DNA from 3 places in the Sporosarcina sp. Y1004 genome. Region 3 is predicted to be linked to each of the others. Evidence: riboswitches for the same ligand, from Rfam matches in the RefSeq annotation. Region 3 holds a riboswitch; each other region holds the start of a gene.

Region 1 (4,702 bases), on a different contig from region 3:
AATCAGAAGTTCATTCAAGGATGGACGACTGCGAAAATATTAGTAGCTGGGATTGAAGAGGCTGCAAAAGTACATCCAGATGGTGATCTTACAGGGGAGGAGATCCGTACAGGTATTGAATCTATTAAGGATTTAGACCTCGGTGGATTGGGTGCTCCGGTCAGTTTTAGCGCAGAAAGTCATATGGGTACTGAGCAGACACGTCTAGGTATCGTAAAAGACGGACAATGGGAACCGTTGACTGATTACTTTAGCTACAACGATTAATTTAAAATGGACAACCCATACTAAACCAGTGCATCCAGAAACAAGAATGGGAATAGTAATTGATATTCATATGCTTACCTTTTTGTTTTCTTTGGTGGAAGGAGGAAATAAATGCTCCATGTCAAAAATATTGAAGCAGTTTACTCGAAAAATATTCTTGCATTGAAAGGGATGTCACTTCATGTTCCTGAAGGTAATATAATTGCCTTACTGGGCAGCAACGGAGCAGGTAAGTCGACAACTTTAAAAGCGATTTCAGGTTTGCTTTCCGGTGATGGAGGACAAATAACTGATGGAACTATCGAATTTGAAGGTGAAAAAATAAACGATATCACACCTGACGTAATTGTTAGAAAGGGAATATTCCTATGCATGGAGGGAAGACGTGTATTTAAAGATCTAACTGTTGAAGAAAATTTAATGGCTGGAGCTTATACACGGAAGGATCGTTCTAATATCAAGTCTGATATAGAAAAGATTTACACTTATTTTGCAAAACTTAAAGCTCTTCAAAACCAAAAAGCGGGATTCCTGTCTGGTGGGGAGCAGCAAATGCTTGCAATTGGCAGAGGCATTATGGCAAAACCAAAGCTATTATTACTGGATGAACCTTCATTAGGGATTGCACCGCTGCTCGTTAAAGAGATTTTTCAAAATATTAAACAAATCAATCAAGAAGAGGGCACATCTATATTAGTTGTTGAGCAGAATGCCAATGTTGCACTGTCAATTTCTGACTATGGCTATATTATGGAAAGTGGGCGGGTTGTAATGCAAGGCGATGCAAACTACCTATTATCAAACGAAGAAGTACGTGAACATTATTTAGGTATGGGAAAAGAAGGAGAAAAGAATTATAAAGAAAATAAAGTTTATAGAAAACGCCAAAGGGTAGTGTGGTAACGGTCATAATAATCGCTAGTAATTGAATTGTGAAAAACGCTCTCTGGAGTATTGAACAGATAAATTGAAATTACTAACAACTTCATATTTTGCATCTAGAGAAGCTCAGGAACTGGCTGATGGCGCATCAGCAACCTCAGTCTGACTGAAAGGTGCTAAATCCAGTAAGAGTGAAATCTTGAGATATTAGAGTAACAGTTGATGATTGCTTAACCCTCTTTTCTATTTTGAAAAGAGGTTTTTTTCTATTCAGATTTACGAATGATAAAGATGGAACGTCAAGAGGAGTGGTTAAAGAAGTTGTACGAGAAAGAGATAAAAATTAATAATAACGTCAAATCAAATTGAAGAACAAGTTTCTGTCTTGGTTCCGGAATTGATCGGAGAAGTGTTAACTGTGACGTAGAATATCGTGAATGAAGGAACAACCCAAGTAAGCTTTCTATATCCTAAAGATCAAGGAACGCAAAAGTTTTTAAAGCAAGTCTAGCCAAAGGATTTCACATATTCTATCTAACGATTTTTCCTTGGTGGAATGACTCATATTTAATTAATAATGAAATATAATTGAATTTTGTTTCAAACTGATTCATTATTAATATTAGACCGTCTTTTGGTGATCACTAGATTGAGGTTACTAATAAGAAATTAGTTCTACAAAGGATGTTTGTTCATGCAAGAAGACAATATTACGAGAATAAATTTAGATGGAAAAGAATTAATTCTTATTGGAACAGCCCACGTTTCAAAGCAAAGTGCAGATCAGGTAAAAGAAGTAATCGACAGAGAGAGACCTGATTCGGTTTGTATTGAATTGGATGAACAACGTTATCAATCTATCATGGAAGGAAGCAAGTGGAAGGAGACAGATATTTTTAAGGTAATAAAAGAAAAGAAAGCATCTTTACTTTTAATGAATCTGGCAATTTCCTCCTTTCAAAACCGTTTAGCAAAACAATTTAATATAAAGCCTGGGCAGGAAATGATTCAGGGGATTGAATCGGCAAATGAAGTTGGTGCAGAACTTGTGCTCGCCGATCGTAATATTCAAATAACGTTCTCCAGAATTTGGGGTAATATCGGTTTTATGGGGAAAAGCCAACTTCTCACGTCGGTCGTATATAGTATATTCAGCAAAGAAAGCATTTCAGAAGAAGACCTAGAAAAAATGAAATCAAAGGACACTTTAAATGCGGTATTAAACGATTTCACAGAAACTTTTCCGAAACTAAAGGAGCCTTTAATTGATGAACGTGATCAGTATTTAGCACAGAAAATTAAAGATGCACCGGGGAAAAAAGTAGTGGCTGTTTTAGGGGCGGCACATATTCCAGGGATTACCAAGGAAATTCATAATGAGCATGATTTACAAGCATTATCGCAAACGCCCGTCAAATCAAAACTACCTAAAATTATTGGGTGGGCAATTCCAGTGCTCCTTCTTTCTATAATTGCATATACTTTTATTTCAAATCCTTCCGCGGGTTTTGACCAAGCGCTAAGTTGGATATTGTGGACGGGTAGTCTTTCGGCAATTGGTGCGGCTGCGGCACTGGGACATCCACTAGCCATTTTGGCTGCCTTTGTTTCGGCTCCAATAACAACCCTACATCCTTTGATTGCAGCGGGGTGGGTATCCGGAATTGTTCAGGCATTTTTCCGTAGACCAAGCGTTGGCGATTTCGAAAGATTATCTGAAGATGTATTTTCGATTAAAGGTTTTTGGGCAAATAGGGTAACACGAGTCTTATTAGTTGTCGTCCTCACAAACCTAGGAGGTACATTAGGTACCTTTATAGGTGGGGCTGATGTCATACGTGTATTCTTTGAGAACTTTAAATGAAAAATAGATAGCTTTTTTGTTATCGACACAAGAAGGATATTTAAAACCAATTAAACCAATAGACTTTAATTTATTATCTGATAAGTCATTGACAATGTCTTTTTCATAATGTAATATTGGTCTCAACTTAATAGTTCATATCTTATCTAGAGAGGTTGAGGGACTGGCCCAATGAAACCTCGGCAACAGACTGTTTAGTACTGTGCCAATTCCATTAAACGAAAGTTTAGAAGATAAGAAGAGAAATTTTTTGTTCGATTAATTAACCTCTTCTTGCACTATTAAGAAGTGGTTTTTTATTTTCTACGTAATAGAATACATGCTAATTAGACAACTAAAGGCATCTTTTAATCGATTATTTGTATCGGTTTAAAAGTTGTCTTTTTTTGTAAACTAAATAGAGAAAATGGGGGAGAGAATAATGACAGAATCTACAAATATCGTTTGGCACGAATCAGAGGTAACAAAAGACAATCGCCAAGAAGCTAAGGGGCATAAAAGTGCAATTCTATGGTTTACAGGACTTTCAGGATCAGGAAAGTCGACGATTTCAGTAGCGTTAGAAACAGCGTTACATAAAAAAGGTATTCATACCTATCGGTTGGATGGAGATAATGTCCGGCATGGTTTAAATAAGAATTTAGGGTTTAGTCCAGATGACCGAACGGAAAATATTCGTAGAATCGGTGAAGTCTCAAAACTAATGATTGATGCAGGATTGTTCACGTTAACAGCGTTCATTTCTCCATACAAGGAAGATCGGGATCAAGTGCGCGACCTCGTCGAACCAAATGAATTTATCGAGGTTTACGTGAAGGCTAGTTTAGAAACATGTGAAGAACGCGATACAAAGGGACTCTACAAGAAAGCCAGATTGGGAGAGTTGAAAAATTTCACAGGAATCGATGCTCCTTATGACGTACCTGTTGACCCAGAAATCACTATTGATACAAATAAGCTAAGCGTTGAAGAATCCGTTAAAGTCATCGTAAATTATTTAAACGAAAATAAATATATCTGAAAAAACCAATAGACATGTAACTTCTTGGTGTTGTAGGAATAGAATACCTTTAAACCGACTTGACAGATAGGATTAATAAAGATATTGTTAATTTCAATCATAAGTAGAACGGGAATTCTAACTGAATGTAAAATTCCGAACATATGAACAATAGATGGCTTTAACCATTGAATGGTTAACTTCGTCTTAAAAAGAGAAGTTACATCATTAATTTTATGAGGGGAGAAGTTTCTATGGTGAAACTAACGTATGACACATGGTTTAAGCCTACTGAAACGTTTAACATTGACGACGAGTCAAAGGGTGCTTTAAATGTTTTGAGATGGGCTTATGACGAATATGATGCTGATCTTGTATATGCATGTAGCTTTGGTGTAGAAGGAATTGTGATGCTTGATTTGATTTCGAAAACAAAACCAACTGCAAAAGTGGTGTTTTTGGATACAGGGCTTCATTTTCAAGAAACGTATACCCTCATCGATGACATCAAAACGCGTTATCCACAGCTCGATATAGAAATGAAAAAGCCAGCCTTAACGGTTGAAGAACAGGCTGATGCACATGGAGAAAAACTATGGGAAAGACAACCAGACCGTTGTTGCCATATGAGGAAAGTTGTTCCACTTCAAGAGGCACTAAGCAGTGCGACTGCTTGGTTATCTGGGCTA
Region 2 (4,702 bases), on a different contig from region 3:
ATTGTAGTATATTCATTTATTTGCAGGTTCGCGGTTGACCGCCCATATATAGAGTAAGACAGCCCGAATCCCACGGTTGACCGCGTGTATATCGGGAGAAACCGCCCGAAGCTTGCTGTGGACCGCCCATAAAACCAAGCCAGTAGCTAAGTTGTTAGAAATCTGGAAATATAAATCCATACCTGCAATATAAATCTTTGTTTCTATAGTAAATTCACAGATTATCGACAGTGATTTTAAATTTATAACGCAACATACGAATTGGAAAAGTAAGAAAAGTGTTACAGATTTTGTATGCGGAGAAGTAATGGAGGTCTCGAATAAATGAAGAAAATAATGCTAAATATAAGAGAAGTATTGAAACAGTCCGCTTCGGAAATAAAGGCGAACTGGAAGTTAAGTCAGCAGGTACAAGGTAAAAGGAAAAAGATGACCATGTATGTATTGGTTTATATGAATATCGTTTTTTTGCTTCTCTACGCAAGCCTTTGTTCTGGTTCTATTCTTTATATTCTGTTTGGAATCATAGGCGGCGCAATCCTAGGAATTACGGAAAGTCCATATTGGTTCTTATTATTCCTACTGCCAATAGCCGCGCTGCCCTTTTTGTATTTCGTACATACCTTGTGGAAATCTCACTATCCCGACTTTAAAAAGGATTATTTAACAAAACATTCGATTCAAGTGCCTACAGAGGAATGAATTTTTCGAAGGTGGCCTTTTTGGTAGCCTACGGATTATATTCCTACACACGCCCATCTCTAAGTGGTTGACCGTCAATAAAACGGGGGGGAGACTGCCCGTATATCGATAGAGACCGCCCAAATCCGCCGGTAGACCGCTCAAATCTGGTTTGCGACCGCCCGAAGCCGCCGGTAGACTGCTCGAATCTGTTTAGCGACCGCCCGAACCCGGCGGAGGACCGCCCAAATATTGTTTTCAACCACCGATATCTACACCCCACAAAACCGACTCACTAACAGTCACTAAGTCACACAAAACGCTATCCAGAAAAACCGTTAAGAAGTAACAAAGAAACCCAACCAAATTTAAATCGGTTAATAATTAATAATCCTTAAGTACCAATAGCACCAATTCCACTCACTTACTCACCTATTTAAAAGTATTAACAATGCTGCTTACCTCTAGTTCTTTTATCACATGATATTAAACATTCAAACATCGTATATCTTACTCAATATAGTAAAAAATCACAAAATTATATTTTCAGACATTGACTTATCTAAATGGATAGACTAGTATGAATATCAATTACATAGCTAAAACTCTTATAAAGAGAGGCGGAGGGATTGACCCTGTGAAGCCTCGGCAACCATTGAACAGTGTTCAAACGGTGCCAATTTCAACAGATTTATTATGAATCTGACAGATGAGAGGTTTTGCACGCGATATTTGTCATGCGGCGACCTCTTCTTATAGGAAGGGGTCGTTTTTATATGACAGGGGCGTTTATTATAACGAAAAGGGGGATTATGATGACTGAGAAAAAAGTTGAATTGGCAACATTTGCGGGTGGGTGTTTTTGGTGTATGGTGCAGCCGTTTGATACGCAACCCGGTATTGAAAAAGTAGTTTCCGGTTATATTGGAGGCGTCACTGAAAATCCGACGTACGAGGAAGTGCGTGCGGGGGTTACGGGACATACGGAAGCGGTGCAAATCACATACGATCCGACAGTCTTTTCATACGAAAAATTAGTAGACCTCTATTGGCAGCAAATTGACCCGACGGATGCAGATGGTCAGTTTGGCAGTCGGGGAACTTCTTACCGCACGGAGATCATCTATCATAATGAGGAACAGAGACAAGTTGCGGAACGCTCAAAAGAAGCATTAATCCAAAGTGGACGCTTTGAAAAACCAATTGTCACAGAAATCGTTGAAGCAACTATCTTTTATCCAGCTGAGGACTATCATCAAGACTATTATCAAAAGAACCCAGAAAAATATAAAGTCTTCAAAGAAGAGTCGGGAAGAGCGCCCTTCATTCGCGAGAATTGGAATGAAAAATTGGTAGAGGCGTCACTTAAAAAGTAAATAGTTTTAAAGTATAGTTGACACATCGGAATAGATGGATTATTATGAATATCAATTACATAAACAAAACTCTTATAAAGAGAGGCAGAGGGACTGGCCCTTTGACGCCTCAGCAACCATTGAATTCATTCAAACGGTGCCAATTCCAGCAGATGTCGTTCGTCATCTGACAGATGAGAGGTTTTGCCTACAAACTACGTGTTTCGGCGACCTCTTAGTTCACAAGAGGCCGCTTTTTTATCTTTTTTCAGCAGAAGACTCTCACCTCTATAGGTGGGAGATGAATGTGGTTTTGTTATCCTGTTCAATGGGTGTCCAACCGCCCGCTGAACAAAGATAAAGCCTCCGGCGGATGTCACAGATTTTGAAAGGAGTTAATCGAGCAAGCTCGATTCAAAATCTGGACGCAATTACGCCGAGGCGTAATTGATTGCCAATCATCAGATTAGACGTTGTGACTTTCACTCAGTAAAAAAAAGGAGGATGCGCAATGGTTTTGAAAGTGAATGAGGATGTAGTTAAAATCGATGCGATTACGCAGGCGCTGAAAGGTTTGGATTTTGGAGAGGTACACATTACCATCCATGAAGGACAAATCGTTCAAATCGATCGAACTGAGAAAAAACGGTTCCCAGTACTGAAAACTGAAAATAAGAAGTGAAGCTGACCGGACAACCGGAGGCCTCTTGACTTTCACGATATTGTTCAAAGACAATATTGCGAATTGCTGGAGGCCTTTTTTGTATATAAATTAGAAATTTAGGGGGAATAGAAGATGAAAAAAGTGTTTAGAAATTTATTGCTTATTGCAATTAGTGTACTGGTATTGGCGGGGTGCGGGTCTGCATCTGCAGATGATGAAAAGAAGATTAAGATCGGCGCAACAGCGGGTCCTTATAGTGATCAATTGAAGGAAGGGATTATTCCTATACTTGAAAAAGACGGCTTCGAGGTTGAGATTGTCGAGTTCAATGATTATATCCAGCCGAACAATGCGCTAAATGAAGGAAATATCGACGCGAACTTATTCCAAAATAGAAACTATTTAGTGAATTTCAATGAATCCCATGACATGGACCTCGTTCCTGCATATGGCGTTCCGACTGCTCCAATTGCACTTTATTCGGACCAACATACAGCTCTTGAGGATGTAAAAGAAGGCATGACGGTGACGTTGCCAAACGACCCAACAAACCTGGCAAGATCTTTGAACATGATGGAAGACTACGGCTGGATCACAATCTCTGAGGATGTTAATCCGATAACAGCTTCCGAAAAAGACGTGGAAAACAATAAATACAACTTGAAAATCCAACCACTGGATGCGGCGCAAACACCTAGGTCACTCGGTGATGCTGACTTCGCATTCGTCAATGGGAACTTCGCTCTGGCATCAGGTTTGAAATTAACAGAAGCGGTCGATGTGGAGAAAACATCTGAAGATTACTTGATTTACTTGACGATACGAAAAGAAGACGAAGATAAGCCGTTTGCCAAAGCATTGAAGGCAGCGTATCATTCCGACGAATTCTATGAATACACGAAAGAAAATGCAGCGGGTTATGTGCTACCACCTTATCAAGCAGAAAAGGAGTGACTTAAATGATTGAAATCGTCAATGTGACAAAACAATATAAAGACGTGAAAGCCGTTGAAGATGTCACCCTGACCATTCAGCAAGGTGAAATCTTCGGAATTATCGGCTACAGTGGCGCCGGAAAAAGTACATTGTTGCGCTGCTTGAACATGTTGGAAGCACCGACGGCGGGGCAAATCTTCATCGACGGAAAAGAAATGACTTCATTGACGAAGAGAGAGATTAAGAAAGAACGTGTGAAGATTGGCATGATCTTTCAACATTTCCATTTGATCAGCTCGAAAACGGTCGCAGATAATGTCGCATTTTCATTGAAAGCTGCGGGCAAAAGCAAGAGTGAAATCAAGAAACGCGTCGCTGAATTACTTGACATGGTCGGCTTGTCGGATCGTGCGGGACATTATCCAGCTCAATTATCGGGTGGACAAAAACAACGTGTCGGCATTGCACGTGCACTGGCAAATGAACCGAAAGTGTTGCTATGTGATGAAGCAACCTCGGCGCTTGACCCGACAACGACAGCGTCCATCTTAGAATTGCTTCAGGAAATCAATCAGACATTAGGCATTACAATTGTCTTGATCACGCACGAAATGGCAGTCGTACAACAGATTTGTCACCGCATCGCAGTAATGGAAAACGGGAAAGTCGTTGAAGCAGGTGACGTCTATGACTTGTTCGCGAATCCAGCAACGGCTTTAACAAAGCAATTTGTGCAAACGGTCCATTCTTTAACATTGCCAGATCGCTTGCTAACGGGCCGAAAAGGGTCAATCGTCCAAATCGTGTTCCGCGGGGAATCTGCTGAAGAAGGCGTCATTGCAGAAACGTTGAAGAAATACAACGTCGCCATCAATATTCTTCACGGTCAGATAACGTACATACAGGACCGTCCGCTTGGAACGCTCATCATTGAAATTGATGGAGAAAAAACAGAATTACAGAATGCAATCGACTATATTACAACACGGACAAACCAATTGGAGGTGCTCGCAAATGCCGCCTGATATTATTACTGATTTCGGAAATGCTTTTCTTGAAACGTCTT
Region 3 (4,702 bases):
TGCAATTGACCCAATTGTAATACCGGTAACATAATTGAAAAGTTAGCTGAGAAATTTGCTTTTTCCCTAAAAACCGGGCAAGTATAAGAAGGACTAGAAATGCAGACGTTGTCCTAATGATCATTTCCCAAAAATCCACTTCTAAAAATTTATCCAAAACCACACCTCCACTATAGAGGAAGTGTTCCATTATTACCTATCGCCTATACATGTTAGTATCTTGAAGTTTAATTATTAAAAAGAGAGCACATCCAATAGCCATGTGAAATGACTGTTGGAAAGCTCTCTCTGTATCAATTACCATGTTTGGATTCAAATCAAGTGAGCGTGACCTGTTCATTCAGTATTTTCCTCTTTTTCTTCCTGCTTGTGATTCAACATGAAACGTGTCGAATTTTGTTCCTGTCCGCTCAGTACTTTAGGAACGCGCGAAGTTGTCGTATTATAGCTGCCTTCTATTTTTCTTGTTAAAAAGGATGTTCGCTCGTAAAGGGCAGAGCGGAGATTATCCAGTTGTCTTACTACCTTCTCCAACAATCCCTCTTGGTTGTCCAACCTTATGATTACATCCTTTTGAACGTTCTTATGCTGCGAAAATTGGTCAGATAATCGCTGTTGCTGATTCATCTGCTCATTTATTTTAAAGAGTACTTCCTCGTTTGCAGATGTAATTATTTCAATGCGCTTTATAATTTCTTGATTTGATTGACTTATACCCTTTACTTGCACATTACAATCCTGATTCGAATTTCTCAGGTTCCAAAACCTCTCAAGAAGCACTTGATTCTTATCTTCTAATTTCGAAAACGAATTTTGTGCTTCCTTCTCAAAACTTTCACGACGGATATCATTTTCTTTTAATCCCGATAGTTGTTCATGGATTGATATCATTCGATTTGATTGTGCTTTACTTTGTCGTTTCAGTAAGTTCTCCATCATATTAAACCGGCGGTTGGTTGTTTCGGTCGCTTCCTTCTGTTCTTTCATCCATTCCGCTAAAGGGTCTATTTTGAAGTGTTCTTGATTTTGATTTTTAATGTCCTCATTATTTTTAAAGACATTCGGATGCCCTTTTTCATTGATAAACAACCCCACACTTTTTCCCCCTTTGTCGTATTATCTTATGCACTATACGATAAAAAGGTCATTAAACAGTTATTCCCACACATAAGGCGTTTCTTGATAGACATAATAATTAAGCCAATTTGAGAAAAGCAAATGAGTATGTGAGCGCCATGTGTTCAAAGGTTCTTTAGTGGGATCATCATTCGGAAAATAGTTTTGTGGTATCTCAATGTCTACCCCTCTTTTAAGGTCACGTGCATATTCCTCCGCAAGTGTATCCGCGTCATATTCCAAATGACCTGTAACCATAATATGTTTGTTGTCTTTGGAAAGGACTATGAAAGCTCCTGCATCTTCAGACTTGGCGAGTAGAAGTAAACGAGGATCATTTTCAATTTCTTCTATTGAGACAGACGTATAACGTGAATGCGGCGCTCTGAATTCATCATTAAAGCCTCGTGAAAGATTGATGGTAGGATCGGATAAACGATGTGTAAAAACGCCTGAGCATTTTTTCGGCAATTCAAATTTTCCAATTCCATAATGATGATAAAGAGCTGCTTGAGCACCCCAACAAATATGTAAAACTGATGTTACATTTAATTTTGACCATTCCATAATTGCCATTAATTCTTTCCAGTAGTTAACATCTTCAAATTCCAAATGCTCAATAGGTGCACCGGTAATGATCAAGCCATCGAAACGGCGATGTTTCACTTGTTCAAATGTCGCATAGTATGCATCTAGATGTGTTTTACTAACATTTTTCGAATCATGTGTTGCTGTATTCAAAAATGTAACATTTACTTGCAACGGTGTATTTCCCAGCAATCGTAGTAGCTGTAACTCAGTTCTTTCTTTCTCAGGCATTAAATTTAGAATTGCAATAGTCATAGGACGTATATCTTGAGATGTTGCACGATCTTCATCCATCACGAATATTTTTTCCTTCTTCAATAGTTCTACTGCCGGTAATTGTTTCGGTATATTGATTGGCATTTGTCGTATCCCCTTTTCGATTTTATATGTATGATTTTTTAAATAGCGGTAGGCTCCTGCAACTCGATGCAATTCATCTTGAAAACCTTATAACTTCCTACCTTTTTAAAATATAAAAAACCCTTTTTTCTGTATGATAAGAAAAGAGGGTTCTTTTTAGGCTCTAAGCTCTTATCTCTCAAGAATTGATCTTGTTGGAGGTAGCACCTTCCTGACTAGGTCAGAGGTTGCTGAAGCTTCACAGGGCCAATTCCCTCTACTTCTCTTGATAAGAATATTTAATTAACTTCCATTATACTACTTAACTTACTATTGTAAAAGGTCTTTTTCTATTGCAAAAATTTTCATCGGATAAATCCCTCTTATAAAGCCACCTTAACAAAGTACTTATTGAAATGAAAGGAGCTGTTACAATGGGGAGAGATGACAACAAAACTGGCGGGAACAATGCGCGTTCGTTACCGCAGACACCGAAAAACCAAAAAATTAAACCTGGTGACATGAGTGAAGAAATTGCTCGCGAGTTTGCTGAACTGAGTTCCCTGAAACCAAAGCGAGAACGTATGAATCCAAATGCAAGAAAAAGAAAATGAGTAAGTAAAACGATGAACCCTCGCGCCAGCGTCATGCTGACGCGGGAGTTTATTTATACTCAGTCTGCGTTCTGCGCTTGCTTTAAATCTTCCTTTATCCCCTATAATCGCTCGGGATGCTGCCTTCCTTTTCTACTTCCACATTCCATGCAACAATTGTTGTACTGTCTCGTACATTTTGTCTCTCAATTTCCGTTAACAACTGTGAAATACCTTCATCGAGTTTTTTTCATTCAGCTCAGCAACAAGATTTGATGGATTCGAAAAAGGTTCACCTGGGCATTCCACCAAACCGTCAGTCGTCAAAAAAATAAGGTTGTTACCTTTTCTCAATTCTCTTGTTCCTGAAGTGTAGCATGGTACTGCTTGCTCAAACGTATTCACCTGACCAATCCACTCGAAGAATTGCCTTTGGTTGAGTTGAAATTGGTTCAGCGCAATCAGATCCGGATGTAATACGTATACTAGGCAATCTCCAACGGAAAACCACCATACATAATTAGCTTTCCTCACTACGATAAGACAAGCCGTTTCTCCTGTGACACACCTGCATTTGTCCAAAAACTTCTTGGATTGAAAAATCTCAAGGAGCTTTACTTCCAAATATTTAAAATCAAGAAAACCCTTTATGTTTATAATCTCTACAAAATCACTTTTAAACTGTTCAAGTGTATCAATGACAAGTTTCGCACTTTCGGCACTTTTATGTGCATCCAAAATAGCCGCGAATTCCCAATCCTCATTTTGCCAAATAACAAAGCCATCCTCGTTCTTGGTTTGTCCCGCTGAAGAATTGCCTCCAAAACGACCAACTGCCATCCGATTAACCCACCGAACATCCCGTTCATCGATAAAGTCCTTTTCACTTCCAACCCAAGAGTGATTATTCATGAACGCTCGACCAATCGATATGGCCTCACTTCATAACCCTCATAGGCAATCGTCTCTTTATTCAAGGCATCCTTCACTCTAGAAACGAATTGCGGGCGTTTTATCCAGTCTTCTACTTGTTCTTTATCAAAGTCAACAAATTGTACGTCAATCGTTTCAGGAGGCTGTGCAGCCGGCACACCAGTAATGACTCTCCCACGGAAAACTATAGAGATGATACCCGCCGTGATATTTTGATAAACGCCGACCATGTCACCGATTTCAGCGTAGATGCCTGTTTCTTCTAGCACTTCCCGTTTAACCGCTTCTTTTAACGTTTCACCTGGCTCAACTCGTCCACCCGGCATTTCATATGTATCATTTCGGTGATTGTTCCGTACAAGCAATACCTGTCCTTCCTCATTTACAATGTAACCACTAACAGCAACAATCTGTTTAGATTGCCCATAATCCCCTGTCGAAGTGAAAAACTCTTCATTTGATGAGGTATATAACGAACCGAATGTTTTTCGATGTCTTTGCGCTTGTGTATGCATTTCAGAAGCTCGGATGGCGGCATCCACCGTTTCATAATGTGCTCTGCTATCGTATGACCATAATGCCATAATCTCCGTCAGTTCTTCATCAACCCACCGTCCAACCAGCTGCGCCCCATGCGTCAGCTGATTCGGAAGCAAATAGGTGTGGAAAAACTGTGTAAACGTTTCGTACATCGGCGGTTCTATCTTGTACGTTTTTCTGCGATACAGCATATAATGATTCTCCCTTAAACAAATACATATTTAACGAGCATTTTTCAATAACCGAATTAGACCCAATGTGAAAACAGAAAAGAGTATTAAAGTGAATTTAGGGTCAATGATAGGTCTAAACTTAACTTTTTCCGAATCTATTTCATAGACACCTAGAGGTCGGATGGCAATACGCCCCCCCACCTCCTTCTCCTTGGCCTACCGAAGAGTTTCCAGTTTCTTCTGAATAACCCCCTCCTCCGCCAACGATATAATTGATTTTTGCTACAGGAAGAACTTTTTTGTTTTTAAATTCAACCGGTTCACCGAAAACCAACGATACGTCCCGCTGCCGTCTAAATTTTTCAAATATCCTTCCAACTGGTGATTGGTATACAGCAGTTTTTTCAGCGTCCATTTCTC

Evidence for each region. Region 3 has a riboswitch for S-adenosylmethionine ahead of metA (homoserine O-acetyltransferase MetA). Riboswitches for the same ligand answer to the same signal wherever they lie in the genome.
Region 1: it holds a riboswitch for S-adenosylmethionine, as region 3 does, so the genes downstream of both, AC25Y6_RS15595 (TraB/GumN family protein) here and metA (homoserine O-acetyltransferase MetA) in region 3, are expected to answer to the same signal.
Region 2: it holds a riboswitch for S-adenosylmethionine, as region 3 does, so the genes downstream of both, AC25Y6_RS11715 (YezD family protein) here and metA (homoserine O-acetyltransferase MetA) in region 3, are expected to answer to the same signal.

Annotation. Positions count from the first base shown of each region.
Region 1 is NZ_JBYHFQ010000026.1:42,457-47,158, reverse strand. It holds gene AC25Y6_RS15605 (ABC transporter substrate-binding protein) at 1-267, shown strand, start outside; gene AC25Y6_RS15600 (ABC transporter ATP-binding protein) at 379-1,170, shown strand; SAM riboswitch class I at 1,259-1,362, shown strand; gene AC25Y6_RS15595 (TraB/GumN family protein) at 1,844-3,013, shown strand; SAM riboswitch class I at 3,153-3,253, shown strand; gene cysC (adenylyl-sulfate kinase) at 3,435-4,034, shown strand; gene AC25Y6_RS15585 (phosphoadenylyl-sulfate reductase) at 4,268-4,702, shown strand, end outside.
Region 2 is NZ_JBYHFQ010000015.1:65,583-70,284, reverse strand. It holds gene AC25Y6_RS11725 (hypothetical protein) at 325-702, shown strand; SAM riboswitch class I at 1,287-1,397, shown strand; gene msrA (peptide-methionine (S)-S-oxide reductase MsrA) at 1,497-2,057, shown strand; SAM riboswitch class I at 2,127-2,237, shown strand; gene AC25Y6_RS11715 (YezD family protein) at 2,548-2,718, shown strand; gene AC25Y6_RS11710 (MetQ/NlpA family ABC transporter substrate-binding protein) at 2,833-3,654, shown strand; gene AC25Y6_RS11705 (methionine ABC transporter ATP-binding protein) at 3,660-4,661, shown strand; gene AC25Y6_RS11700 (methionine ABC transporter permease) at 4,651-4,702, shown strand, end outside.
Region 3 is NZ_JBYHFQ010000005.1:87,117-91,818, forward strand. It holds partial or broken gene AC25Y6_RS05360 (DUF421 domain-containing protein) at 1-124, opposite strand, end outside; gene AC25Y6_RS05365 (hypothetical protein) at 337-1,095, opposite strand; gene metA (homoserine O-acetyltransferase MetA) at 1,156-2,064, opposite strand; SAM riboswitch class I at 2,233-2,339, opposite strand; gene AC25Y6_RS05375 (hypothetical protein) at 2,478-2,657, shown strand; gene AC25Y6_RS05380 (PP2C family serine/threonine-protein phosphatase) at 2,853-3,548, opposite strand; gene AC25Y6_RS05385 (NUDIX domain-containing protein) at 3,545-4,300, opposite strand; gene AC25Y6_RS05390 (hypothetical protein) at 4,443-4,697, opposite strand.